3 regions of the Nocardia sp. CA-135953 genome follow, and region 1 is predicted to be linked to each of the others. Evidence: riboswitches for the same ligand, from Rfam matches in the RefSeq annotation. Region 1 holds a riboswitch; each other region holds the start of a gene.

Region 1 (7,702 bases):
TGCGGATTGATGCGCTTGATCGCCTCGCGACCCGCGTCGGTGACCGCAACGAGTTTGGCCCGGCGGTGCGCCGGATTCGGCTGATACTCGGCAAGTCCCTTGTCCACCAATAGATCCGCGATGCGTTGCACACTCTGCCTGGTGATCCCCATGGCTCGGGCGATTCCGGCCACCGGCAGCGGTTCGCGCAGCACCGCGCCGAGCACCTGCCACCACGCCGCCGTGATTCCGCCGGGTGCGGCCAATTCCTCTGCGATGGCGAGAAATTGACCGTTCAGCTGGAACGAGGTGATCGCGACCGTCGCGAAGAGGTTCTGCTCGGGCGTGTCACTCATACCGTGGCGACCCGCTGTGCCTCGTACTCGGAAAGTGCGGCAAAGCCCGCCGGATCGCTGTGGCCGTACAAGCGGTACCACGCGTCCAGCACATGCGGTTCATAGACATCGAGCCTGCGCAGCACCTCGCGGGCGAATTCGAAGGGCGCGGTCGGGCCCGCGGTGATGAGATCGCCGTCCAGTACCGCCGCCTGGTCCAGATAACGATCGCCGCCCGAATATCCGCTGTAGGCAAGGTATTCCGCGGCCGCACCGGTATGGGCGTGGTTATCGAGAAGCCCTTCCTTCGCCAATCCGAAGGTGGCACCGCAGATCGCCGCGACCGGAACTCCCGCAGCCAGAAACTCCCGCGCTTTGTGCACGAAGGGCACGAGTTCGCCGGTCTCCCAGGTGTCGGCGCCGGGCAGGATCAGCATCGCGCTTGCGGCGGGCGTGAGGTCGGCGAGCACCATATCCGGCACGATCCGCATCCCGCCCGTCGTGATGATCGGATCGGCGGTGAGTCCAACTGTCTGCACCCGGAACGTTCCCGGTGCTTTCTGCCAACTGGGCCGATTGATATGCGCGGTCGCCGCACCGACCTCCCAGTCGGCGAGCGTGTCGTAAACGGCCGTGTGAACTGTCCTCAGGAGCATGACAGCATGCTGTCATATTTGACAGCATGCTGTCAATAACTCAGTGTCCGCGTTCGATCTTCGCCAGATGCGCGATATTGGCGTGGTCCCGCACATCAGCACTCGGTTCACCGCCGAACCACGCATCCAGGATCTCCGTCAGCTCGGCCCGGGAAGTCGAACGCAGGCTCAGCGCAAGCACATTCGCGTCATTCCACTTCCGCGCACCAGCCGCCGTCACCGCATCACCACACAGCGCGGCCCGGATCCCCGCCACCTTGTTGGCGGCAATAGAAGCCCCGGTCCCCGTCCAACAGCACACCACCCCCTGCTCCGCCCGCCCCGCTGCCACATCCCGCGCCGCCGCCTCACTGGCCCAAGCCCAGTCGTTGCGCTCACTATCCGCCAGCGCCCCATGCACCAATGTCTCGAACCCCCGCCGCCCGAGCTCAACCACCAGCTCCTCGGCCACCCCGACCCGCTCATCCGCCGCAACCGAAATTCGCATACCCCAAGCGTAATAATGCCCCCACCGCACAGCCGCGAAACGGCGAGCGGCCTGGCCTCGGTCCCGAGGACAGGCCACCACCACACCAGTCACCAGCCGACGGGGGCGAGGCGATCGATGAAGATCCCGGTCGGCCCGTCGGCGTCGATAGTCGCGAATTCGAGGATCGAGTCGGTGCCCTCGGTGACCGTCAGCTGACCGGTGTGATTGTTCATATCGGTGGCCGCGAATTTACGATTTCACCGGGGGTCGCGGCGTTGAACCGTGTTCGTCGTACCCACTGACACGCACCCGCCCGCTCGCGCTGTGACAACCTGTGAGCGGCCTCACACACACCGGGAATCGACACTGTGCACCGACCCGGCGAATAGGCCAGAATCCTGGCAGCGTGACTAGACGCGGAAAGCGGAGGGACCGGCAATGTCAGCTTGGGGTGAGGTCGTTGTCGGCCTGGTAATTCTGGTCGGGCTGGTCGGGATCATCGTCCCGATACTGCCGGGAGCCATTTTGATCTTCGGCGCCATTGCCGCATGGGCGTTCATGACCGGGGGCGCGACGGCGTGGACCGTATTCGCAATCAGCACAGCGTTCCTGGTGCTGTCCGGCGTCATCAAATACACCTGGCCGGGCCGGAAGATGAAGGATGCGGGCGTATCCAATCGCGCCCTGTTCATCGGCGCGATCTTCGGCATCGTCGGCTTCTTCATCATCCCGGTGGTCGGATTGTTCGTGGGATTCGTTCTGGGCGTGTATCTTTCGGAGCTGCAGCGACTCCGCGACAACCAACCCGCTTGGCAGGCAACAGTTCACGCGCTCAAAGGTGTGGGTCTGTCGATGCTCGTCGAACTCTTCGGTGCGCTGCTGGCGACCGGGGTATGGGTCATCGGTGCCATCGTGAGCTGAGTCGCACTCACTCGATGGCGGGGAACGGAATCGTATCGGCCGGTTCGAGTTTCGGTAGTTCATCGCGCCGCAGCGGCAGGGTCGGCTGCTCGGTGCGGTGGATCGGCAGGGTCGGCGTCGGATCGGCCTGGATCGCCCGTTCGCGGGCGGGCAGACGATAGAACACGCGCGCGTTGTCTTCCAGCACCTTGAACATATCGGTGCCCACCACATCGCAGATCAGATCGACATCGGAATCCCGGAACGGTCGCCCCGCGCGGGTGCCGGGCAGATCGGTGCCGAACATCAGCGCCTCGGGATTGACCGCGTGGATCCGGCGCAGCGTATCGGCCACCTTCATATGCACCCGACCGAAGCCGGTCGCCTTCACCCGCGCCCCGCGATCCACCAGATCCAGCAGATAGGGCAGCCCCTCCTCGGACATGCCGAGATGGTCGATGGAGAAAACCGGCAGCTTCGAGATCACCGGCTGCATCGAGGTGAGCATATTGCCGTCGATATACACCTCGACATGCCAGCCGACGAGGTCGTGCGCGCGCAACGCCTGCAGCGTCATCGCGGTGATATCCGGGGCCGCGCGCTTGACGTTGAACCGCAGCGCACGCACACCGATTCGGTCGAGTTCGTTGATCTCTTCGTCGGTGGCGTCGGGGTCCAGCGCGGTGACGCCGACCCACCCTTCGCCGAGCTCGGCCAGCGCCGCTTTCAGATAGGTCTGATCGGTGCCTTGGAAGGATCCGCTGACCACGGCGCCGCCGCTGACATCGAAGCGCGACATACGCTTTCGATAATCGGCGATGGTGAACGGGTCGGGCAGGTAGCCCTCGTTCTCGGCCAGCGGGAACCGCGGGTCGAAGATGTGGAGATGGGCATCGAACACTTGTACAGAATGCCTCAGAGACGGAATTTCCGCTGCGGCAGACCCGACAGATTTTGTGCTGCCGCAGCCGTGTCGGATTGTCGAGAACCACAGGAGGTGACTGTCACCCCCTGTGGCGTTCGCACTAGACCTTGTGCGGCTCGCTGGCGCGCAGCATGTCCTCGCGCTCGACGACCTTGACGCGCTCACGGCCCTCCGGCTCGCCGAGGGCGCGTTCGTGCGCGTCGAGGCGGTACCAGCCCTGCCAGGTGGTGAACGGGATGCCCTTGTTCTCGAGGAATTCGGTGACCGCATCCAGTTCCGGCTTCGCGGCCGGGGTGAAGTTCACGCTGTCGTCGAGCAGGCAGGCAACGGTCTCGTTGGCATCGCCCTTGGTGTGGCCGATGAGGCCGACCGGACCGCGCTTGATCCAGCCGGTGACGTAGGTGGCGGGCAGATAGCGATCCGCACCGTCGGCGTCCTCGTCGACCAGGACGCGTCCGGCCTCGTTCGGAACGACACCGGCCTGATCGTCGAACGGCAGGTTGGTCAGGTTCTGCGACAGATAGCCCACGGCGCGGTAGACGGCCTGGACGTCCCAGTCCTTGAACACGCCGGTGCCCTTGACATTGCCGGTGCCGTCGAGCTGGGTGCGCTCGGTGCGCAGGCCCGCGACCTTGCCGTCCTCGCCGAGGATTTCGGCCGGGGATTCGAAGAAGTGCAGGAACAGCTTGTGCGGGCGGTTGCCGACATCGCGGATGGCCCACTGCTCGAGGGTGTTGGCGATCATGTCGACCTGCTTGGAGTGGCGGCGCGCGGCCTCGGAGCCCTCGTCGTAGTCGATGTCCTCGGGATCGACGATGACCTCGATGGTCGGGGAATGGTCGAGTTCGCGCAGCTCGAGCGGGGTGAACTTGGCCTGCGCCGGGCCGCGGCGGCCGAAGACGTGCACCTCGACGGCCTTATTGGCCTGGAGACCGCTGTAGACGTTCGGCGGGATCTCGGTCGGCAGCAGCTCGTCGCCGGTCTTTGCCAGCACGCGCGCCACGTCGAGTGCGACATTGCCGACACCGAGGACCGCGACCTTCTCCGCCTCCAGCGGCCAGGTGCGCGGCACGTCCGGATGGCCGTCGTACCAGGAGACGAAGTCCGCGGCGCCGTAGCTGCCGTCCAGGTCGATGCCGGGGACGGGCAGCGCGCGGTCGGCGTTGGCGCCGGTGGAGAAGATCACCGCGTCATAGAACGTGCGCAGATCGTCGAGGGTGATGTCGGTGCCGTAGTCGATATTGCCGAGCAGGCGGACCTGCGGCTTGTCCAGCACCTTGTGCAGGGCGGTGATAATGCCCTTGATGCGCGGATGGTCCGGCGCGACGCCGTAGCGGATCAACCCGAACGGCGCGGGCATGCGCTCGTACAGGTCGATACTCACCTCGGCATCGGACTTCATCAACGCGTCGGCGGCGTAGATTCCGGCCGGTCCCGCGCCCACGATCGCGATGCGAAGCGGGCGAGGCCCCGCGGTGTGCGCGTCAGGCCCGGAGGAGGCAGCTTGCGTAACAACGGAGGGCCCGTGCGCTCCGCTAGTCGACTCAGCACTCTGTTCGGTCATCTTTTACGCGCACCCTTATGGTCGAAACAATTAACGGCGTCAGTCTTAGCTTAGGCTAACTTGACGCACCCTCTCGGTCGCATCTGCTGATGCGAACAGGCGGCCATCTCGGCTATGAAGCCGCGCCGCAATCCCGCGATTCTATCGGTGGCACAGCGCGCACCCTGCGGCGGTGCGTACACCGGGTGTTCGCTGCCCGGCCCACCTACCGTGACTACCCGCTCTGGGCACATCTATCAAATCCGCGCGACGCAGGTTCCGGGGCCGAATGCCGGATACCGCCGTCCACCAGGGATGATCGACCCATGACAGAGCAGCAGGGCACCGATGAAGAACCGGTAATCGAGGTCGATCAGACCGATCGTCGCTCCATCGCGCCGTTCATCGCGGCGGCCGTATTCGCCGCTGTCGTGCTGGTCGCGATCGTGCTCGGTGCGGTGCTTTCGCCCGCTGAGAAAAATGTCACAGAATCGGACAAGATCGCGGCCGCGGTGCAGCGCTACGCGGAGGCCCGCGCCACCACCGACAACACACCGCCGCCGGGCGTGGCCTGTCCGGACTTCGACGAGAGCAAGACGCCGCTCGCTGGTCAGTTCGGCGGGGCCGCGGCCGGAAAGTCGATCAAGGTCACCAAGATTGAGAATGCGATGGTCGACGGCGATAACGCCAAGGCGACGGTGACCATCGCGGTCGAGGGCCGGGAGACCCCGGCAACCTGGAATCTGACCCGCTCGCAAGACCGATGGATCGTCTGCCGTTGATTCCCTGTGCGCGGTGCGAACTGGGGTTTGACATGGCGCCCCCTACCCAGGCAATCTCATTTTCGGGTCATGAGTACCAGCGCCAAGCCCCGGCTCGCTGGTCGGCAACCCTCCTCCGCGGTGGGGTGCTCCGGGTGACGACCTGGCCGCGCACCGAAACCCAGGTGCGGCAAGCGTGGATTCACAGGAGGATCGCATGACATATGCCGGTGACATCACCCCACAGCAGGCGTGGGAGTTGTTGCAGGACAACCCCGAAGCTGTCTTGGTAGACGTGCGCACCGAGGCCGAATGGCGTTTCGTCGGTGTGCCGGATACGACCTCGATCGAACGGCCGACGGTGCTGATCGAATGGGTGGACAGCAACGGCGCCCGCAACGGTGAGTTCGTCGAGCAGCTGACCAAGGCGCTGGCGGGGCGCGATCCGGCTGCGCCCGTCGTCTTCCTCTGTCGCTCCGGACAGCGTTCCATCGGTGCGGCGGTCGCCGCGACCGGGGCAGGCATCGCCCCGTCGTTCAATGTGCTGGAGGGCTTCGAAGGCCCGATCGATGAGCTCGGACATCGCGGTGGCTCCGGCTGGCGCGCCATCGGCCTGCCCTGGCGGCAGTCATGATCACCGGCGGTTCGTTCGACAAGCCGCTGCCCGAAGGCGTCGGTCCCGCGACGCTCGGCGTGCGAGGTGGCCTGCGTCGCTCGGGATTCGAGGAAACCGCGGAGGCGCTGTACCTGTCCTCCGGTTTCGTCTATGAGAGCGCCGAGGCGGCCGAGGCCGCGTTCACCGGCGATATCGAGCATTTCGTCTACTCCCGCTACGGCAACCCGACGGTCGCCATGTTCGAGGAGCGGCTGCGTCTGATCGACGGCGCCGAAGCGTGTTTCGCTACCGCGAGCGGCATGTCGGCCGTATTCACCTCGCTCGGTGCGCTTTTGGGGGCGGGCGATCGACTTGTCGCCGCGCGCAGCCTGTTCGGCTCGTGCTTCGTGGTCTGCAACGAGATTCTGCCGCGCTGGGGTGTGGAGACGGTCTTCGTCGACGGCGATGATCTGGATCAGTGGGAGCAGGCGCTTTCGGTGCCGACCCAGGCCGTGTTCTTCGAGACACCGGCCAATCCGATGCAGACCCTGGTCGACGTGCGCCGGGTGACCGAACTCGCGCATGCCGCGGGCGCGAAAGTGGTGCTGGACAACGTCTTCGCCACGCCGCTGCTGCAGCGCGGTTTCGAACTCGGTGCGGATGTGCTGGTGTATTCGGGCACCAAGCACATCGATGGTCAGGGTCGGGTGCTCGGTGGTGCGATCCTCGGCGCCGAGGACTACATCGATGGTCCGGTGAAAAACCTTATGCGCCATACCGGTCCGGCGCTGAGCCCGTTCAACGCATGGACTCTGCTCAAGGGTTTGGAGACGATGCCGCTGCGCGTGCGTCACTCGACCGAATCCGCGCTGCGCATCGCCCGCTTCCTCGAGGGCAACAAATCCGTCTCGTGGGTGCGCTATCCGTACCTGGAATCGCATCCGCAGTACGACCTGGCGACCAGCCAGATGAGTGGCGGCGGCACCGTGGTCACCTTCGAACTGAACGCGCCGGAGGCCGAGGCCAAGAAGCGGGCCTTCGAGGTCCTCAACCGCCTGCGCATCATCGATGTCTCCAACAACCTCGGCGATTCCAAAACCCTCATCACCCACCCCGCCACCACAACCCACCGCGCCATGGGCCCCGAAGGCCGCGCCACCATCGGCCTGTCCGACGGTGTCGTCCGCATCTCGGTTGGGCTGGAGGATGTCGAGGATTTGCTGAGCGATCTGGACCATGCGCTGAGCTAGACGGTACGCGGCCGTGCTGTCGGTGACGCCGGTGTGGAGTCGGCTGGCCGGTGGGTGGTTTCCGGCCGGCCGCCGAGATCGGGGATGCGGCGCGCTCTTTCGCGCCGCATTTCTGATTACCTAATTCGCAGGTTTCAGAGAGTTCTGCGCCCACTTGGTCGTACCGTCGGGCGCGTTGAGCGTGTCGATCAGCTCCACGGCCGAAAGCATCAGGACCGGTCCCCCGGCAACGATTGTCCCCAGAATGCCGCCGATCCCCGCACCGGCGATCGCGGCAGGTATGCAGCCG
Region 2 (7,702 bases), 1.8 Mb from region 1:
ACCGACCTCGCCGAACGCATTGTCGCCGCCCGATCGTCCGGCCCGTACACATCCTTCCTCGACCTGACCGGTCGCGTGGAACTCACCGTCGCTCAAGCCGAATCCCTCGCCACCGCAGGCGCTTTGGGTTGTCTCGGCATCACCCGACGCGAGGCGCTGTGGGCGGCGGGCGCTGCGGCGGGCGAACGTCCCGACCGACTTCCCGGCACCGGCGCCGCCACCACGGCACCCGCTCTGCCCGGCATGAGCGAACTCGAACTGGCCGCCGCCGATGTCTGGGCCACCGGCATTTCCCCGGGCAGCTATCCCACCGAATTCCTACGCCCGCAACTGGATGCGCTCGGTGTCATCCCCGCCGCAGGCTTGCTCGACGTGCCCGACGGCTCCCGCGTTCTGGTCGGCGGCGCCGTCACGCATCGGCAACGTCCTGCCACCGCCGCCGGTGTCACCTTCCTCAACCTGGAAGACGAAACCGGCATGGTGAACGTCGTCTGCTCGGTGGGCCTGTGGACCCGCTATCGCCGCTTGGCCCAGAGCGCACCCGCTCTGCTCATCCGCGGCCGGGTCCAGAATGCCGAGGGCGCGGTCAGTGTCGTCGCCGAATATCTGCAGCGCATGGACCTGCGCGTCGATACGAAATCCCGCGACTTCCGTTGAAAGGTTCAGAACATTCCGTTCGCATTGGCGGCCTGCTCCGGAACCGGCTGGATGACATCCCAGTGTTCGACCAGCTTTCCGTCGGCGAGGCGGAAGATATCCATGATCGCCAGTCCCGCGGTCGCCGGGTTCGCGCACGCCGTGCACATGGGCGACCACGTAATCGCCCTCTGCCACAACGCGTTTCACTTCGACACGGAGTTTCGGTGCGGACAAGGTGCTGCACGAGAGCACCCTCGACCAACGCATGGACCTGCCGTTCAAACGGGAGCTGACCGAACGCACCGCCGCCGCGATCCGGCGCTGTATGAATGCTGGTCTGGTACCCGTCGACGACCGGTCTCGGTCATGCTCGATCTGCGCGCGGCGGTGCACGGCGCGGTGTCGATGCGACTCGACGAACCCGGCCAGACCTGGCCGCCGCTCGCCGATCAGATCGAACGATTTCTCGTGAAACCGGTCGACGTCCCCTTCGGCATTCGGGAATGGCCGCATCGAGTTTCGTGACCGAATTCGCCGCAGCGGCTAACCTGCGTGCATGCGGAAGCTTGCTGTGCTGGTGATCGGCCTGCTGGGTTTGACGTTGCTGGTCGGCTGCGGTGATGACAACGGCGACAACGCGAGTTCGGGCCGGTCGAGCATGGCGACCGTAGCGCCGATGGCGCCGCCGCCGAGTCTGCGCGAGGGTGCCCCGGCGAAGGGGGATACCGGCGGGACCACCGTCGAGGCGCGCAAGGAGGTCATCACCGGCAGTGTCGACATCACCGCGGATGATCCGATCAAGGCGGGCGGCAAGGTGACCGATCAGGTGCGCGAGGTCGGCGGCCGGGTCGACAGCCGCACCGAACAGCCGGGCACCGATGACGCCGATCCGCAGGCCACGCTCACCGTGCGAGTGCCCGCGGACAAGACGGACAAGTTCATCGACGGCCTCGGCGGGGTCGGCCGGGTCACCCGGATGAGCACCAACCGCGACGACGTCACCATGCAGTGGGAGGACCTCGACGCCAGGATCAAGGCGCTGCAGGCCTCGGTTGACCGGTTGCGCGCGCTCATCTCCGGTGCGACCAATACCGCGGATCTCATTGCGGCCGAACAGGCGCTGTCGAGTCGGCAGGGTGAACTCGACAGCCTTACCGCGCAGAAGCGGCACCTCGACGATCAGGTCGCGCTGTCCACGCTCACCATCGACATCACCACCGAGGACAAGGATTCCGATGAGGGGCCGACCAATTTCTGGGACGGCATCGTATCCGGCTGGCATTCACTGGTCGATTGGCTGAAAGACGCGGTGGTGTTCACCGGCAAGGCGATTCCCTGGCTCGGATTCGTCGTGGTGATCGGCGCGGTGTTGTGGGGTCTCGTGCGAGTGGTGCGGGGCCGGAAGCATTCGTCGGGATCGGGAGAATCCGAGCAGGGCGAGGCCGCTGCGGTCGGTACGCCGACCGGGGCGAGCACGACGGCGGCAGAAAATGCCGGTGCTGGTACTGCGAAAGGCGCTGGGACGATGGGAGATACAGGTGCCGACGGTCGTAAGGGCGACAATCAAACCGAACAGCCGTAAGGGCCCACTCGTCGAAACCCTCGATGACGGCACCCTGCAGCTGTACGTCCGCGCCCCCGCCGTGGAGGGCAAGGCCAACAAGGCCGCCATCGAACTCCTCGCAGACCACTACGGCGTCCCCAAATCCGCTGTCCGCCTCGCCGCAGGCGCAACCTCCCGCTTCAAACGCTTCGAGCTGGACCTCTGACCCCGCCGTCATCGCCGAATCGGGTTGAGCGACACGGTCATACGGCGCCGGGAAATCCGAACTGGCGCCAGGCCTCGTAGACGGTCACGGCGGCGGCATTGGAGAGGTTCATCGAGCGGCGGCCGGGCAGCATCGGGATGCGCAGTCGATCGGTGATGTGCGGATCGTCGAGCACCTCCGGCGGCAGTCCCGTCGGTTCGGTGCCGAACAGCAGCACGTCACCCTCGCGGTACGCCATATCGGTATAGCGGGTGCTCGCCTGGGTCGTGAATGCGAACACGCGCTCGGGCCGCACCGCATCCCACGCCGCCGCGAGGTTCTTGTGCACCGTCACCGAGGCCAGATCGTGGTAATCCAATCCGGCCCGCCGCAACTTCGCCTCCGAAAGGTCGAACCCCAACGGCTCGACCAGATGCAGTTCACACCCGGTCCCCGCGACAAGTCGAATCGCATTGCCGGTATTTCCGGGAATCGCGGGCTCGTGAAACATCAAACGGAACACCTGTGCAGTCAACCAGGTCGCTCCGGCTAGCCCGGAACGACATCGGGCAGGTCCTGCGCGCCCGTCACGAGTTTCAGTTCGTCGACGGATTCTCGGATGAGGTGCGACAGGGTGCGCTCGCCGTCGACCCAGCCCTTCTCTTGAAACTACGCCGCGTAGTAGTTGGAGGCAATGCCTGATCGGGTGTGCCGCCGAGCGGCGAAATCTGTTGCGGAGCAGTAGCCCTGCCTCGAGGCTCGGCGTGTGAGAGCGCGGCCGTGTCGCGCTGGTGTGAGTGGCCGCATGTCATCTGCAAGAATCGGGGCGTGACCGACGTTGACTCGTCTGCCGCCGAACGGCAGTCCGACCGGACCAGCCCGGGTGCGCAGTTCCTGCGCTGCCACCTGCCCATGCTGGTCGTGACGGCGGTCATTCTGCTCGCGGTCGTCTTCGTGGCCTGGGATCGCTGGCGTCGCGGCGCGCTGTTCTTCGGCGGTGCGGCCCTGCTCGCGGCCGCCTTCCGGCTCTGCCTGCCGACAGCCCGGGTCGGACTGCTCGCCGTGCGCAGCAAGCCGTTCGATGTCGCCGCACTGAGCCTGCTCGGCAGCGCCATCGTCTTCATCGCCGCGACGATCAATACGCTCGGCGTCGGCTGAGGCCGCCCCGCGTCAGTTGTGGCAAGTGTCCCGGTCGTTGTAGAGCATGATCTGGGTGACCTTGGCATCGGCGGGCATATTTCGGTAGATGCCGAGGAAGCCGTAGTGCGCTGATTGGTCGGGGACCGTGGCGGAACTCCAGTTGTAGCCGATCTCGAGCGTGGGATAAGCCGCGCGCACTTCGTCGACGGTGGAACCGACGGCGATGCCTTCGGGTGTGCGTACCGGAAGTTTGCCGGGCATGATCGCGACTATTTCGCCCTTGTTGGTGAAGCCCTGCCAACCCGCTCGTGCGCTGTAGCGACCGCAGCCGGGCGGATCGTCGGTGTTGTCGAAGGCCGCGATTTCACCAGTGGCCTCGGCCTCGCTCCGGCTCATCCCGAGCCGCAGTTTGCCGAAGCCGAGCGGGCCCAGGACGGTCGGCGCCGATGGCAGGGTGGTCGTCGACGCCGCGGCCCGGGTCGTCTCGGTCGGCTCGTCCGAGCACGCCGTAGTGCCGATCAGCATCGCGCCGAGCAGCGCGAATATCGGTACGGCACGATGAATACGCATGGTCTACCCCCGATGTCGTCCATGAACCGGAATGCCCGCCACACTGAGATGGGTGCGATGTCGGCCAGTCTGCACATCGGCGACTCCCCGAGTCAAGGCGACGTCCATCGGCCGACGTCAACCTTATGCGCCACGTTCGGAGCTCGGTGTCGACTGAGGCGCAACAACTTTCGTCGGCATCCGCTGACCCGGCCACCGACGCGGCAGCGTTCGATCGAGCGCAGTCGAATGGTGGCCCACTTTATCCTGCGGAGCCGCCGGTTCACTCGTGCCGAGGTGCGGCGTCGGCTCCGGCTCGATGAGCATCGCTCGGAATCAATCGCATCGAAGCCGTGCGTCAGCCGACCTCGGCTACCGTGCGCCGACCCCGGCGAATACCGCGCGGCACTCGCCGATTCCCGTACCGGTATCTTCACCCAGGCCGAATCCCTGGTCGGCATGGGCATCGCACTCGATCCGCGTTGGGCGGGAATGGATTCCGCACTACTTACCAATGCGGTGCTGAGCGTTGCCGAAATGCTCGGCAGGCTTGCGGTCAGCGGGCCGGACGAGTATTCGCGCGAGCGATTGGAAGGCTTCGTCCACTCCATCGTCCAACTGCTCGTCGGCGCTCCCGCCGCACAGTCGAAGGAATGATGGGTTCAGCTGTTGCGACCGACTCGCGCCAGTCGCATTGTCTCGGTGAGCAATTTGGACACGGCGGCGGCTTCGGTGAGAAAGCCGTCGTGGCCGTCGCGGGAGTGCACGATCTCCAGGCCCTCGCAGCCCGGCAGCCCGTCGGCCAGTTCCTGTTGAGTTCGCAACGGGTACAAGCGATCCGAGTCGACGCCGCCGACCACGCACGGTACCGGGGTGGTGGCGAGGGCGGCCGCGATGCCGCCGCGCCCGCGGCCGATATCGTGTCGGTTCATCGCCTCGGTCAGTAGCACGTAGGTGGCGGGATCGAAACGGCTGCAAAGCTTTTCGGCCTGGTGGTCCAGATAGCTCTGTACCGCATAGCGGCCGCCGTCGCGCGGGTCCTCGTCGCCCTGCGCATTGTTCTCGAAGCGGTGATCGAGTTCGCCCTCGGTGCGGTAGGTCAGGTGCGCGATGCGGCGGGCGATGCCCATGCCGGTCGTCGGGACGCGATCGGTGTCGTGGTAGTCGCCGCCCCGCCAGTCCGGATCGGCCTTGATGGCGGCGATTTGCGTTGTCTGCGTGCCGATCTGGTCGGCGGTGGCGCGTGCGCCGACGGCGAGTACCAGTGCGGAACCGACCCGTTCCGGCGCGCCGACCATCCACTCCAGCACCCGCATGCCGCCCATCGAACCGCCGACGGCGGCGGCCAGGCGTTCGATGCCGAGCAGATCGAGCAGCGCCGCTTCCGCGGTCACCTGATCCCGGATCGAGATCTCCGGAAACCTTGCACCCCAAGGCTTTCCGTCCGGCGCGAGCGTCGAGGGGCCGGTGCTGCCCTTGCAGCCGCCGAGCACATTCGTCGCGATGACGCACCATTCGTCGGTATCCACCGGTGCGCCCGGCCCGACCATGCCGTCCCACCAGCCGGGCAGCGGATGGATATCGTCGGGCACCCCGACGACATGCGAATCGCCGGTCAGCGCGTGCTCGACGAGCACCACGTTGTCCAGTGCGGGGGAGAGTTCACCCCAGCGCTGCACGGCCAGATGAACGTCCGGGATGACTGCGCCGCTCTCCAGTCGCACGTCCCCGATGGCGATGATGCCGAGCCTCCCGTCCGGCGGCGGCAGGGCCACCGCGGACGAACGCGCGGTACTCGGGTCGGTCACGGTCACGACTCCGCCTCGCCAGCGCTCGGCTCCGTCGCGACCGAGGGTGCTGTGTTGATGGTTCGCTCGCTCACGGTTGATGGTTCGCTCGCTCACGTCGTCGCCGCCGTGAAAACAGCCCGCTGCGGACAATGCGTTGCCGATGCCGGGGGAATCACGAGGGAACGCACATCCTCGATGCTAACTACCCGACTGAACCGGGCCGTGGTCCGGTAGACCGGGAGTGCGGCCGCGGACGCGATGGGGTCACTCATGTCGTGCTCCAAAGGGTTGTTCGCCAGCAGGTCTTATCGTGATCTGGGTAACGGACAACAACTCATCGGAAATACCTCCTGAAGTGCGCGCTTGCTCTCGACCATCGAGAGCCCGGTCATCACCCGGAGCACCCCACCGCTGCTGGAGGGTTGCCGTCCAGCAAGCCGGGGCTTCGCGCTGGCACTCATGACCTGACGGACATGGTAACCGGCGCGCGGTCGGCGACTGAAATCCGTTATCGGTTGTCCGCCGGTTCGGTCGCGGGCTGCCCTGTGCATACACGCATGAACTCGTCGAACGACGTGGTGAATCCGCCGCGGGCCGCCGCGGCGGCCGCGGCGGTGTCTTCCTCGTCGAAGATCGAGTTCTGGCACTCCATGCTGAGGTGGCCGATCAGCTGCCAGGCGCCGATGACCAGTTGCACCGGCAGCGCATCGGGCTGGGTGCCGAGTCGCTCGGCGATCGCGTCGGCGATCGCGGTGTTCTTGTCGTCGGCCAGTTCCATGCTCTGCGCACTGACCGTCGGACTGCTGCGCAGGATCCGCTGCATCTGCTGGAAGCGCCGGAACGACAGCGGTCCCTCGGTATTCACCGCGGCCTGGTCGACGACAAGCAAAAAGGCCTCGCGCAGCGATTGCAGCTCATTGCCGGTGACCGGGAGTCCACGCAGGCATTCGGCGATCGCGAGTCCGAAGTCCTTGACCGGCCCGAGGACGATGGCCTCTTTGCTGTCGAAATACCGATTGATCGTGCGCGGGGACACATCCGCACGGTCCGCGATCTGTTCGACCGTGGTCGCGTCGAATCCCTGTGCGTCGCACAGGTCGAGCGCCACCTCGATGATGCGCAACCGGGTCTGCTGCTTCTTGCGCTCGCGCAACCCCGGACCGCCGGACGCACTGGGCCCTGGGTTCGCTGGGGCGCGCACAGCGTCCTCGGCTGTGGCGCTCGCGCCGATCGGCGTCGATGACTCGAGCATGGACTCATGTTAGCGCAATCGGATTCATTCGTGTCCTTAGCAGCCAAATGTCGTAGTACGACATTTTTCTATTGACGACAAATGTCTGCCAATGACAGGATGGCTACACGAACTTCGGACGAGGAGACCAAGGTGAGCGAGACTGCGACAGCGGTGGAAGTTCTGGAGAAGCAAACGAGTTCGGCACGCTGGCTGGCCCTGGGGGTGATCGCATTGGCCCAGCTCATGGTGGTTCTCGACGCCACCATCGTGACCATCTCGCTGCCCTTCGCCCAGCGGGATCTCGACATCAGCGACGGCAATCGGCAGTGGATGCTGACCGCCTACACGCTGATCTTCGGCGGCCTGCTGCTGCTCGGCGGACGGCTGGCCGACTACCTCGGGCGGCGGCGGATCTTCATCGTCGGCCTGGTCGGCTTCGCCGGTGCGTCCGCGGTGGCGGGTCTGGCGCAGAACGCTGCGGAGCTGTTCGCCGGACGGGCGCTGCAGGGTGCGTTCGCGGCGCTGCTCGCGCCCGCGGCACTGTCACTGCTCTCGGTGACCTTCACCGAGGCCAAGGAGCGCGCGACCGCGTTCGGCGTCTT
Region 3 (7,702 bases), 3.0 Mb from region 1:
GAAGGTGACGCCGTCGGCGAGACGGAAGGTGAACACCTTGGCGTCGGGGGAGATTTCCCAGCTCTTGGCCAGCCACGGCTTGATCTCACCGGACTTCGGATCCTGATCGGTCAGTGAATCCACGATCTGGCGGGTCACGTACAGCGTCTGGTTGGTGCCGGACTGCGCCGGATCCGAGCAGGTCGGCGCCTGCGAAAGGCCATAGCGCAGTGTGCCGCCCGGCCGTGGCGGACCCGCGTCAGCGCCGCCGGTGGCCGAATCACTGCCGCAGGCGGCGAGACTCGCGGCCGCGATGACTGCGGCGGCCACGGCCGCGATTCGGTGGCGGGGACGGATCACTGTGGTACTCCAGATGTTTCGGTGCGGACGAGTTCGCCACGGGAATCGATGTCGTAGTCGGTGGGACGTGCGGTATTGGGGGCGGTGGCCAGCGGTCGGCTCGGGATGCGTCGCCGCAGTTCGGGTGCGACCTCGGCCTGGAAGAGTTCGAGGCCGGTGCGATACTGCGATTCGGTGCGGCCGTCGCGTTCGGCCGACAAGTGGATCACCTCGTGCCCGAACGCCTCGTGCTGGCGACTCACTTTGTCGATCACCTGCTCCGGGCTGCCGACCAGTGCCGAACTGCGCGCGACGAAATCGTCGAGCGTCTCGAAGACGATCGGCAGCCCGAGCTTGCGCGCCAATGTCAGTCGAGCCTCGAAGATCGGGCGATACACACCGAGGGCCTCCTGTGACGTGCGCGCCACATGAAATCCCGCGGTGCCCGCGCCGACCAGTGCATCCGCCGGATCGTGCCCGTAGTGCTCCCACCGCTCCCGATAGTGGCGCACCAGTTCGGCGTACGGTTCGATCGGATTGGTGACATTCGCCGAGAACAGCGGGTCACCATGGCGTGCGGCGAGTTCCACCGAATCGCGGCTGGTCGCACTGCCGTGCCAGATGCGGATACGCGCCTGCCAGGGCCGCGGCAGCGCCTTGGCCTCGACCAGTGCCGGTCGGAATCGGCCCGACCACGTCACGGTATCGCTGTCCCACAGCGCCCGGAACAGTTCGTAGCCTTCGCGATTGCGATCCCACTGGTCCTCGGTGGTGACGTGGTACAACTTCGCCTGGGCCGCACCGTTGCCCTTGCCGATGATGAGTTCGAGGCGGCCGCCGGAGAGATTGTCCAGCGTCGAATAGTCCTCGAACGCGCGCACCGGATCCAACAGACTCAACGTGGTGACGGCGGTGAACAGACTGATCCGCGAGGTGACCGCGGCGATATGGGACAGGAGCACCGGTGGTGCGGCCGAGAGGAACGGATCCTCGTGCCGCTCGCCGACGGCGAACCCGTCGTAGCCGAGTTCCTCGGCGGTGCGGGCCTGGCCGATGACATCGAGCAGTCGCTCCCTGGTCTCTGGCAGCCGACCGGTATTCGGATCCGGCACCCGGGAGACAAGGGTGAACAGCAGGAACTTCATGCGATCACGACTTCTTCGGTAGGCCGGGCGGATTGATTCGCGAACTCGGCACGGTCTCGGTCTTCAACCCCCAGCGGTCGATGACCTGCTGGTAGGTGCCGGTCTGGATGGCGTTGTCGATGGCCTTGTTGATCGGGCCGATCAGCCCGTTGTCCTTCTTGGTGAGCACGCCGATCTCGCCTTGCAATGCGTCACCGGCACCGGAGAAGGTCGCGACGATCCGGGTCTGATTCGCGATGGTGCTGTGATAGATCGCGGACGGATTCGGGCCGATGTAGCCGTCCAGGCGTTGCGAGGCCAGTGCCAGGTAATAGTCGGTGACCTGCTGGAAGTAGGCGATATCGATCGGGGCCAGGCCCTCGGCGATATTCTGCTCGTTCCACTTGACCAGCAACTGCTCCTGATTGGTGCCGCTGCCGACGCCGATCCGCTTGCCCGCCAGGCTCTTACGATCCTTGAAATCGAGCGTGCTCTGCTTCGGGATCTCGAGCGCGACGGTGTCATTGCGATAGGTGGCGAAGTCGTATTTCTCCTTGCGCTCCTCGGTCACGGTGACATTGGAGATGAAGACATCGGCCTCGCCGGAGTCGACCCGCACGAAGTTCTGCGACCAATCGGCCACCTGCGCAACGAGTTTCAGCCCGAGAATGTCCGCGATGAGCGAGGCGAAATCGATCTCGGACCCGACGATGGTCTTATCGTCGGTGGCGTAGAACCGCAATGGCGGCGCGGCACCACCGGATCCGGTGACGACGAGTGTGCCGCGTTCCCGAATGGCCTGCGGCAGTTCGGCGGCAATGGCATCGACCTTGGGGGCATGGATCCGGCCGGACTGGCCGGGGGAGAGGTCGAAGGTGATCGAACCGGCGGGCTGCGCGGAGTTTTCCGCGTCCGGATCGGTGCCGCAGCCGGTGGCCAGCAAGGCGACGGTGGCGACCAGGCCGACCAGGGCAGAGAGCTTCATCGAATACCTGTTCATCGGGGAGCGCGCACCGCGCTCAGCGGACTCGGGACAGAAATGCGCGGGTGCGCGGGTGTTGCGGGTTGTCGAGTACGGCGGCGGGCGGACCTTGTTCGACGATCACGCCGCCGTCGAGGAATACGACGGTGTCGGCGACCTCACGGGCGAAACCGATTTCGTGGGTGACGATCACCAGCGCGGTCCCGCCGTCGGCGAGACCGCGGATCACATCGAGGACTTCGCCCACGAGCTCCGGATCCAGCGCGGAGGTGGGTTCGTCGAAGAGGATCACCGGCGGTCGCAGCGCCAATGCCCGCGCGATGGCCACGCGCTGCTGTTGTCCGCCGGACAGGCGCCGCGGGTAGGCGTCGGTCAGATCGCCGATGCCGACCCGCTCGAGCAGATCCCGTGCCTCGGCCTCGATTTCCGCACGCGGGCGACCCTGCGCGGAAATCGGTGCGAGCGTGACATTTTCGAGCACCGTCAGATGCGGGAAAAGATTGAACTGCTGGAAGACGAAGCCGATATGCGAGCGCTGTTTTCGCACTTCGCGGTCCGACAGCGCGTGCAACTTATTGCGGCGCAGCCGATATCCGATCAGTTCGCCGTCGATGTGCACGGTGCCCGCGTCCAGCGACTCCAGATGGTTGACCACCCGCAGCAGCGTCGACTTGCCGGAGCCGGACGGTCCGATCACAGTGACCACCTCACCGGCGTGGACCGTGAGGTCGATGCCACCGAGTACTTCGGTGCTGCCGTAGGACTTGCGCACCCCGCGCACCTGTACCGCGGGAGGCGGGGCCACCGGCGCGCTCATCGAGTCGCTCCGCGTGGTGCGGCGGAACCGATTTCGGCGATTTCGCGCAACCGGCGCCAGACTTTCTGCACCGGTGTCGGTGGGGGCGTGCGGTGCGCGCCCTTGGCGTAGTGGCGTTCGATATAGAACTGCACCACCGTCAGAATCGTGGTCAGCACGATGTACCAGACGGTGGCCACCATGAGCAGTGGCACCACCCGGCCGTTGCGGCCGTAGATCACTTGGACCTGGTAGAAGAGTTCCGCGATCGCCATGACCGAGACGATCGAGGTGCCCTTGAACAGGCTGATCACCTCATTGGTCGCATTCGGCAGAATCGAGCGCATGGCCTGCGGGACGATGACGGTGCGGAACTGGCGCACCCGTGGAATACCGAGTGCCGCAGCTGCTTCCAGCTGCCCCGGATCGACCGAAACGTATCCGGCCCGGATGATCTCGGCCGCATACGCCGCCTGATGCAATGCGAGGCCGATGACCGCCGCGGTGAAACCGCTGATCACCCCGTTCACCTCGAAGGTGAGAAAGGAAGGGCCGAACGGGATTCCGAGCGAAAGCGTGTGGTAGAGGTAGGCGATGTTGAACCAGAACAGCAGTTGCACGATCAGCGGAATCGAGCGGAACGCCCAGATATAGACCCACGAGATCACCCGCAGCACCGGATTGTTCGACAGGCGGGCGATCGCCAATGCCGTGCCGATCAGGAAGCCCAGTGCCGTACCCCACAGGGTCAGCTCCAAGGTGACCTTCAGCGCCGACAGCACCGATTTCGCGGTGAAGTACTTGGCGAACGTCGACCAATCCCAGCCCGGATTGGTGGCCAGCCCGTGGACGAACTGCGCGAGCAGCACGAGGGCGATGGCGCTGACGACCCAGCGCCACGGGTGCCAGGATCTGGCGATCGCCGGCGCGTCGGTAGTGCCTACGGTGGCGGTGTGTGCAGCCGGTATCGGGACTTCCGATACCGGAGTATCGGATGCGACGGATGCGCTCATACTTCGGTTCCTCCATCGTTCCCGGCGGAAGCACCCGCACCCGGTGACCGGGGGGTTGCTGCGACGTCGACGAGCCAGGTCTCTCGGTCGCTCTGGATGGTGTGTCCGACGCCGAGCACGGGTCGGTCAATGGGTCTAGCCGAAATATCATGCGAAGCAGGCGAAGTCCGGCACAAGGGTACGAATCAGCGTGAGCGCAGACCTTGTTTGTATGCTCGTGAGCAGGCACTATTGGCTCGTTCATGCAGCGGATCGCGGCATTTCGGACCAGGTTTTCCGAGTGCTCTTCGTCCGGATCGCCCGCCTGCGCAGCGCCGCAGCGGTCCATCGGGACGCGCGGCGCGAACGTGTCGAGCGCCGAAATAAGCGCTGCTGCGAAGGTTTGCCGGAGTACTCTCGGACCTCGATTCGTGCCCGCCGACGAGGAGGTCCGCCGTGTCCCTGCTGCGCCGTCTGACCACGCTAGCCGCCATCGCGACCGGTACGGCCGCGCTGACTCTCGCCGCCCCCGGCATCGCCGCCGCGGGTCCGGCGCCGATACCCGCACCCGGCGTTCCGGCCGCGACCGCACCGTCCACCCAAGCCGCACCAGGTGATCTGTTCGCCGGTTACCAAGCCGTCGTGGACGCGCTGCGCACCGTCGGCATCGACCCGTTCCTGTATCCGGCGGTCGCGCCGTTGTGCTCCGGCACCGGCAGCCTCGGTCTGGTGCCCGCGGTTGCTGGCGCAGTGACCGGGCCGTGGCCCAAAACCACGGTGGCCATTCCGGGACTCGACCCGACCGCCGTCAAGGCGGGCCAGGTCATGTTCACCTTCGTCCCCTACGGCCTCGGCCCGGACGGCACGAATGCTTCGGGCATGAACGTCGCCTGGGTCAACCTGGCCAATGGCCGCAGCGGCATCACCGCCATGGGATCGATCTCCGATGTGGTCCGCACGATGGTGCCCGCCGAAACCCCGACCGAGATGAGGCCACTGGCCGAACGCGCCATCCAAGACTTCTTCGCCGTATTCCCGGTCGGTGGGGTGCGCGCGGTTCCAGTCGACACCGGATCCGGCACAGTACTCGCCGCAGTCTTCGGAACCCTGAACAACAACACCACCCCCTGCTTCTTCCTCCCGACCATAGGACTCACCACAGTGCGCTGACCCCCGAGGACCGATCAAGATCAGGTGGCACTGGCGGCTGGGTCTTCTCGGGCGCTGCCCACGGACTCCACCTGATCTTGATCAGCGGGTCAAGGGGCGGGATTTCCAGGTCAACGCGGCGGTGCGGTGGGCGCGGCGGGAGCGGGTCCAGAGGCGGAGGTAGGCGTCGATGGAGATCGGATGTGCCAGGGCCGCAAGGGCGTCGGTGCGGGTCGTGGCGCCGCGTTCCAGCGAGCGCGCGAGCAGGCGGCTGGCGACCGCGGCGCCGTAGCCGATGAGACCGGCGGTGCGTATGGAGCCCCGGCCGCCGATCGCGGCGAGTGGGGGCGCCCAGTAGGCCAGTGTCGCAACGGTGCCCACCGCCGCGCCGCCGATTGTCGTGCCGCCGTAGGCGGACCACAGCCAGCGGTTGTAACCGGTCTCCAGTTCGGCTGCGCCACGGTACATTCGGGTGCTCGCCGCTCGGCCTGCCGCGACCAGCGCGGTCCGGCGACCCGAGCGACGCAGCGCGCGGGCGATATCCAGGTCCTCGGTCGGGCTCGCGGCGACCGCGGCATGCCCGCCGATGGCGTGGTAGGCGGTGGCGTCGAACACCAGGAACTGCCCGCAGGCCACGGCTGTCGAGGGGCGCAGGCTGCGATTGGCGGCCGCGATCGGCAGGCTCGTCGCCCACGACCAGCACAGCAGCGGCTGCACCAGCGCCTCGGCCAGTGATTCGGTCACCTGGTACGGCCACGGTGACAACAATGCGGTTCGGCTGCGGCGCAATTCGGCGGTCGCCGCGGCGATCGCATTCGGTGCCAGTCGCACATCGGCATCGAGAAAGATCAGCACCGTGGCATCCGCCAACTCGGCCAGTCGCGCGCAGGCCGCGGCCTTTCCGGTCCATCCGGGTGCGGGTTCGGCCTCGGAGCGGAACACCGTGAAGCGCGAATCGCCCGCAATCGCGTCGAGCGCGGCCGCTTCGGTCCCGTCCGAGGACGCGTCGTCGAGAATCAGCACCCGCAGTCGCGGCACCCCCACCTGGCCACGGAGATCATTGATCAGATCGGGCAGTCGCTGTGCCTCATCGCGTGCCGGGATACACACCGACACCGGCTCGATCACGGTATTCGGTCCGGCCGAGAGCCTGCGCACCGTCACGCGGTTGAACAACGCGGTCCCGCAACCGAACAGCGCGATACTCGCGCCCGCCCACGCGGCGATCGCCGCGCCCGCGCGCAGGGTTCGCGTCAGCGGCGGGTCAGCGAGCGCCACAGATTGCTCGGTGAGAAGTTGGTTTCCGGTGCACCGGGCGGTGCCGGGTTGCGGTTCATATAGGCGATGGCGGCGATGATGGCGGCGACGGCGAGGGTGATACCGCCGACGATGCCTGCCCAGCCCGCGAAGGAGCGGGTATTCGGGTCCGCGTAGCTGACCTCGGCGCGCACGGTAGAGACATCGCCGGGCGGCAGTTTCCAGGAGACGGTCGAGTCGTCCTCGCGATTGCCGTTGGTCTTCGCGACGCGGGCCGGGAAAGCCACGGTGAACTGCACATCCGAACCGTGCGGCGGAACGGATTTCAGATCGATCCGGCCATTGAGGCTGACCAGGTCGCCGGTGCGCTGGAACGACAGGTTGAACATGCCCTGGGTCTGATCGGAGAGCGCGCCGAGCTGGCCGACCTCACCGAAGGACAGATCCTCGAAGAACACCTTGCTGCCCACATAGCCGTCCTGGCTGTACGGCTCGACCCGAACCTTCGCGGCCAGCGAATCGGGCGCCTTGAGCTGCGGCCCCTTGTCATTGGCGTCCGCGGGCACCACCGCGGCCACGATCCGTCCGGAGACTCGGTCATTGGACGACACACCCATCGACACCTGCACCCGCAGGCAGCCCGCGAGCATGGGCACCAGCATTGCGGCCAGCAGTACTGCCGCGGCCACCCGTGTTCCGGGCCGGGGAGAACGTGGCGGTAGAACCGATGTGTCGGGCATCGCGGTGAGAGGACTCGGCTGCACGGCTCACATCGTGCCAGGCGGTCGCCCCGAATTGCCACGCGACGGGCGGAACGCACGCCGACCGAAGTATCGGACAGCTGGTCCGCATCGCTTCAGCGCCGCCGGGCCGCGACCGATCGCACCAGCAGCGGCACGCCGAGCACCCCCAGCCCGATGCACCCGTACCAGGCCGAATACGGCAGATCGAGGAACACCGCGTGCGCGAGCGTCGACCCGAGCCAGGTCCACATGAACACCGCCACCGGCACCACCGCGGCTGCTGAGATCGGGGATACCGGCCCTCGCGATCCGTGCTCCGGACCGGTCGGGTCAAGCGTTCC

Evidence for each region. Region 1 has a riboswitch for S-adenosylmethionine ahead of ACQPXH_RS03595 (rhodanese-like domain-containing protein). Riboswitches for the same ligand answer to the same signal wherever they lie in the genome.
Region 2: it holds a riboswitch for S-adenosylmethionine, as region 1 does, so the genes downstream of both, metX (homoserine O-acetyltransferase MetX) here and ACQPXH_RS03595 (rhodanese-like domain-containing protein) in region 1, are expected to answer to the same signal.
Region 3: it holds a riboswitch for S-adenosylmethionine, as region 1 does, so the genes downstream of both, ACQPXH_RS23230 (amino acid ABC transporter permease) here and ACQPXH_RS03595 (rhodanese-like domain-containing protein) in region 1, are expected to answer to the same signal.

Annotation. Positions count from the first base shown of each region.
Region 1 covers NZ_CP192082.1:766,566-774,267, reverse strand. The annotation lists gene ACQPXH_RS03635 (MarR family winged helix-turn-helix transcriptional regulator) at 1-335, opposite strand, end outside; gene ACQPXH_RS03630 (DJ-1/PfpI family protein) at 332-970, opposite strand; gene ACQPXH_RS03625 (RpiB/LacA/LacB family sugar-phosphate isomerase) at 1,011-1,457, opposite strand; gene ACQPXH_RS03620 (hypothetical protein) at 1,547-1,672, opposite strand; gene ACQPXH_RS03615 (DUF456 domain-containing protein) at 1,878-2,360, shown strand; gene ACQPXH_RS03610 (amidohydrolase family protein) at 2,368-3,240, opposite strand; gene ACQPXH_RS03605 (FAD-dependent oxidoreductase) at 3,365-4,828, opposite strand; gene ACQPXH_RS03600 (Rv0361 family membrane protein) at 5,134-5,589, shown strand; SAM riboswitch class IV at 5,655-5,771, shown strand; gene ACQPXH_RS03595 (rhodanese-like domain-containing protein) at 5,786-6,202, shown strand; gene ACQPXH_RS03590 (O-succinylhomoserine sulfhydrylase) at 6,199-7,413, shown strand; gene ACQPXH_RS03585 (hypothetical protein) at 7,534-7,702, opposite strand, start outside.
Region 2 covers NZ_CP192082.1:6,279,298-6,286,999, reverse strand. The annotation lists gene ACQPXH_RS28940 (error-prone DNA polymerase) at 1-657, shown strand, start outside; gene ACQPXH_RS28935 (nuclear transport factor 2 family protein) at 663-806, opposite strand; gene ACQPXH_RS28930 (hypothetical protein) at 1,006-1,164, shown strand; gene ACQPXH_RS28925 (DUF4349 domain-containing protein) at 1,196-2,221, shown strand; gene ACQPXH_RS28920 (DUF167 domain-containing protein) at 2,178-2,408, shown strand; gene ACQPXH_RS28915 (tRNA (cytidine(34)-2'-O)-methyltransferase) at 2,446-2,910, opposite strand; gene ACQPXH_RS28910 (DUF3017 domain-containing protein) at 3,300-3,545, shown strand; gene ACQPXH_RS28905 (hypothetical protein) at 3,558-4,097, opposite strand; gene ACQPXH_RS28900 (hypothetical protein) at 4,326-4,733, shown strand; gene metX (homoserine O-acetyltransferase MetX) at 4,739-5,851, opposite strand; SAM riboswitch class IV at 6,221-6,331, opposite strand; gene ACQPXH_RS28890 (TetR family transcriptional regulator) at 6,375-7,118, opposite strand; gene ACQPXH_RS28885 (MFS transporter) at 7,251-7,702, shown strand, end outside.
Region 3 covers NZ_CP192082.1:5,053,266-5,060,967, reverse strand. The annotation lists gene ACQPXH_RS23250 (ABC transporter substrate-binding protein) at 1-339, opposite strand, end outside; gene ACQPXH_RS23245 (LLM class flavin-dependent oxidoreductase) at 336-1,463, opposite strand; gene ACQPXH_RS23240 (ABC transporter substrate-binding protein) at 1,468-2,442, opposite strand; gene ACQPXH_RS23235 (amino acid ABC transporter ATP-binding protein) at 2,462-3,241, opposite strand; gene ACQPXH_RS23230 (amino acid ABC transporter permease) at 3,238-4,233, opposite strand; SAM riboswitch class I at 4,243-4,336, opposite strand; gene ACQPXH_RS23225 (hypothetical protein) at 4,669-5,382, shown strand; gene ACQPXH_RS23220 (glycosyltransferase) at 5,464-6,606, opposite strand; gene ACQPXH_RS23215 (LppM family (lipo)protein) at 6,615-7,358, opposite strand; gene ACQPXH_RS23210 (carotenoid biosynthesis protein) at 7,475-7,702, opposite strand, start outside.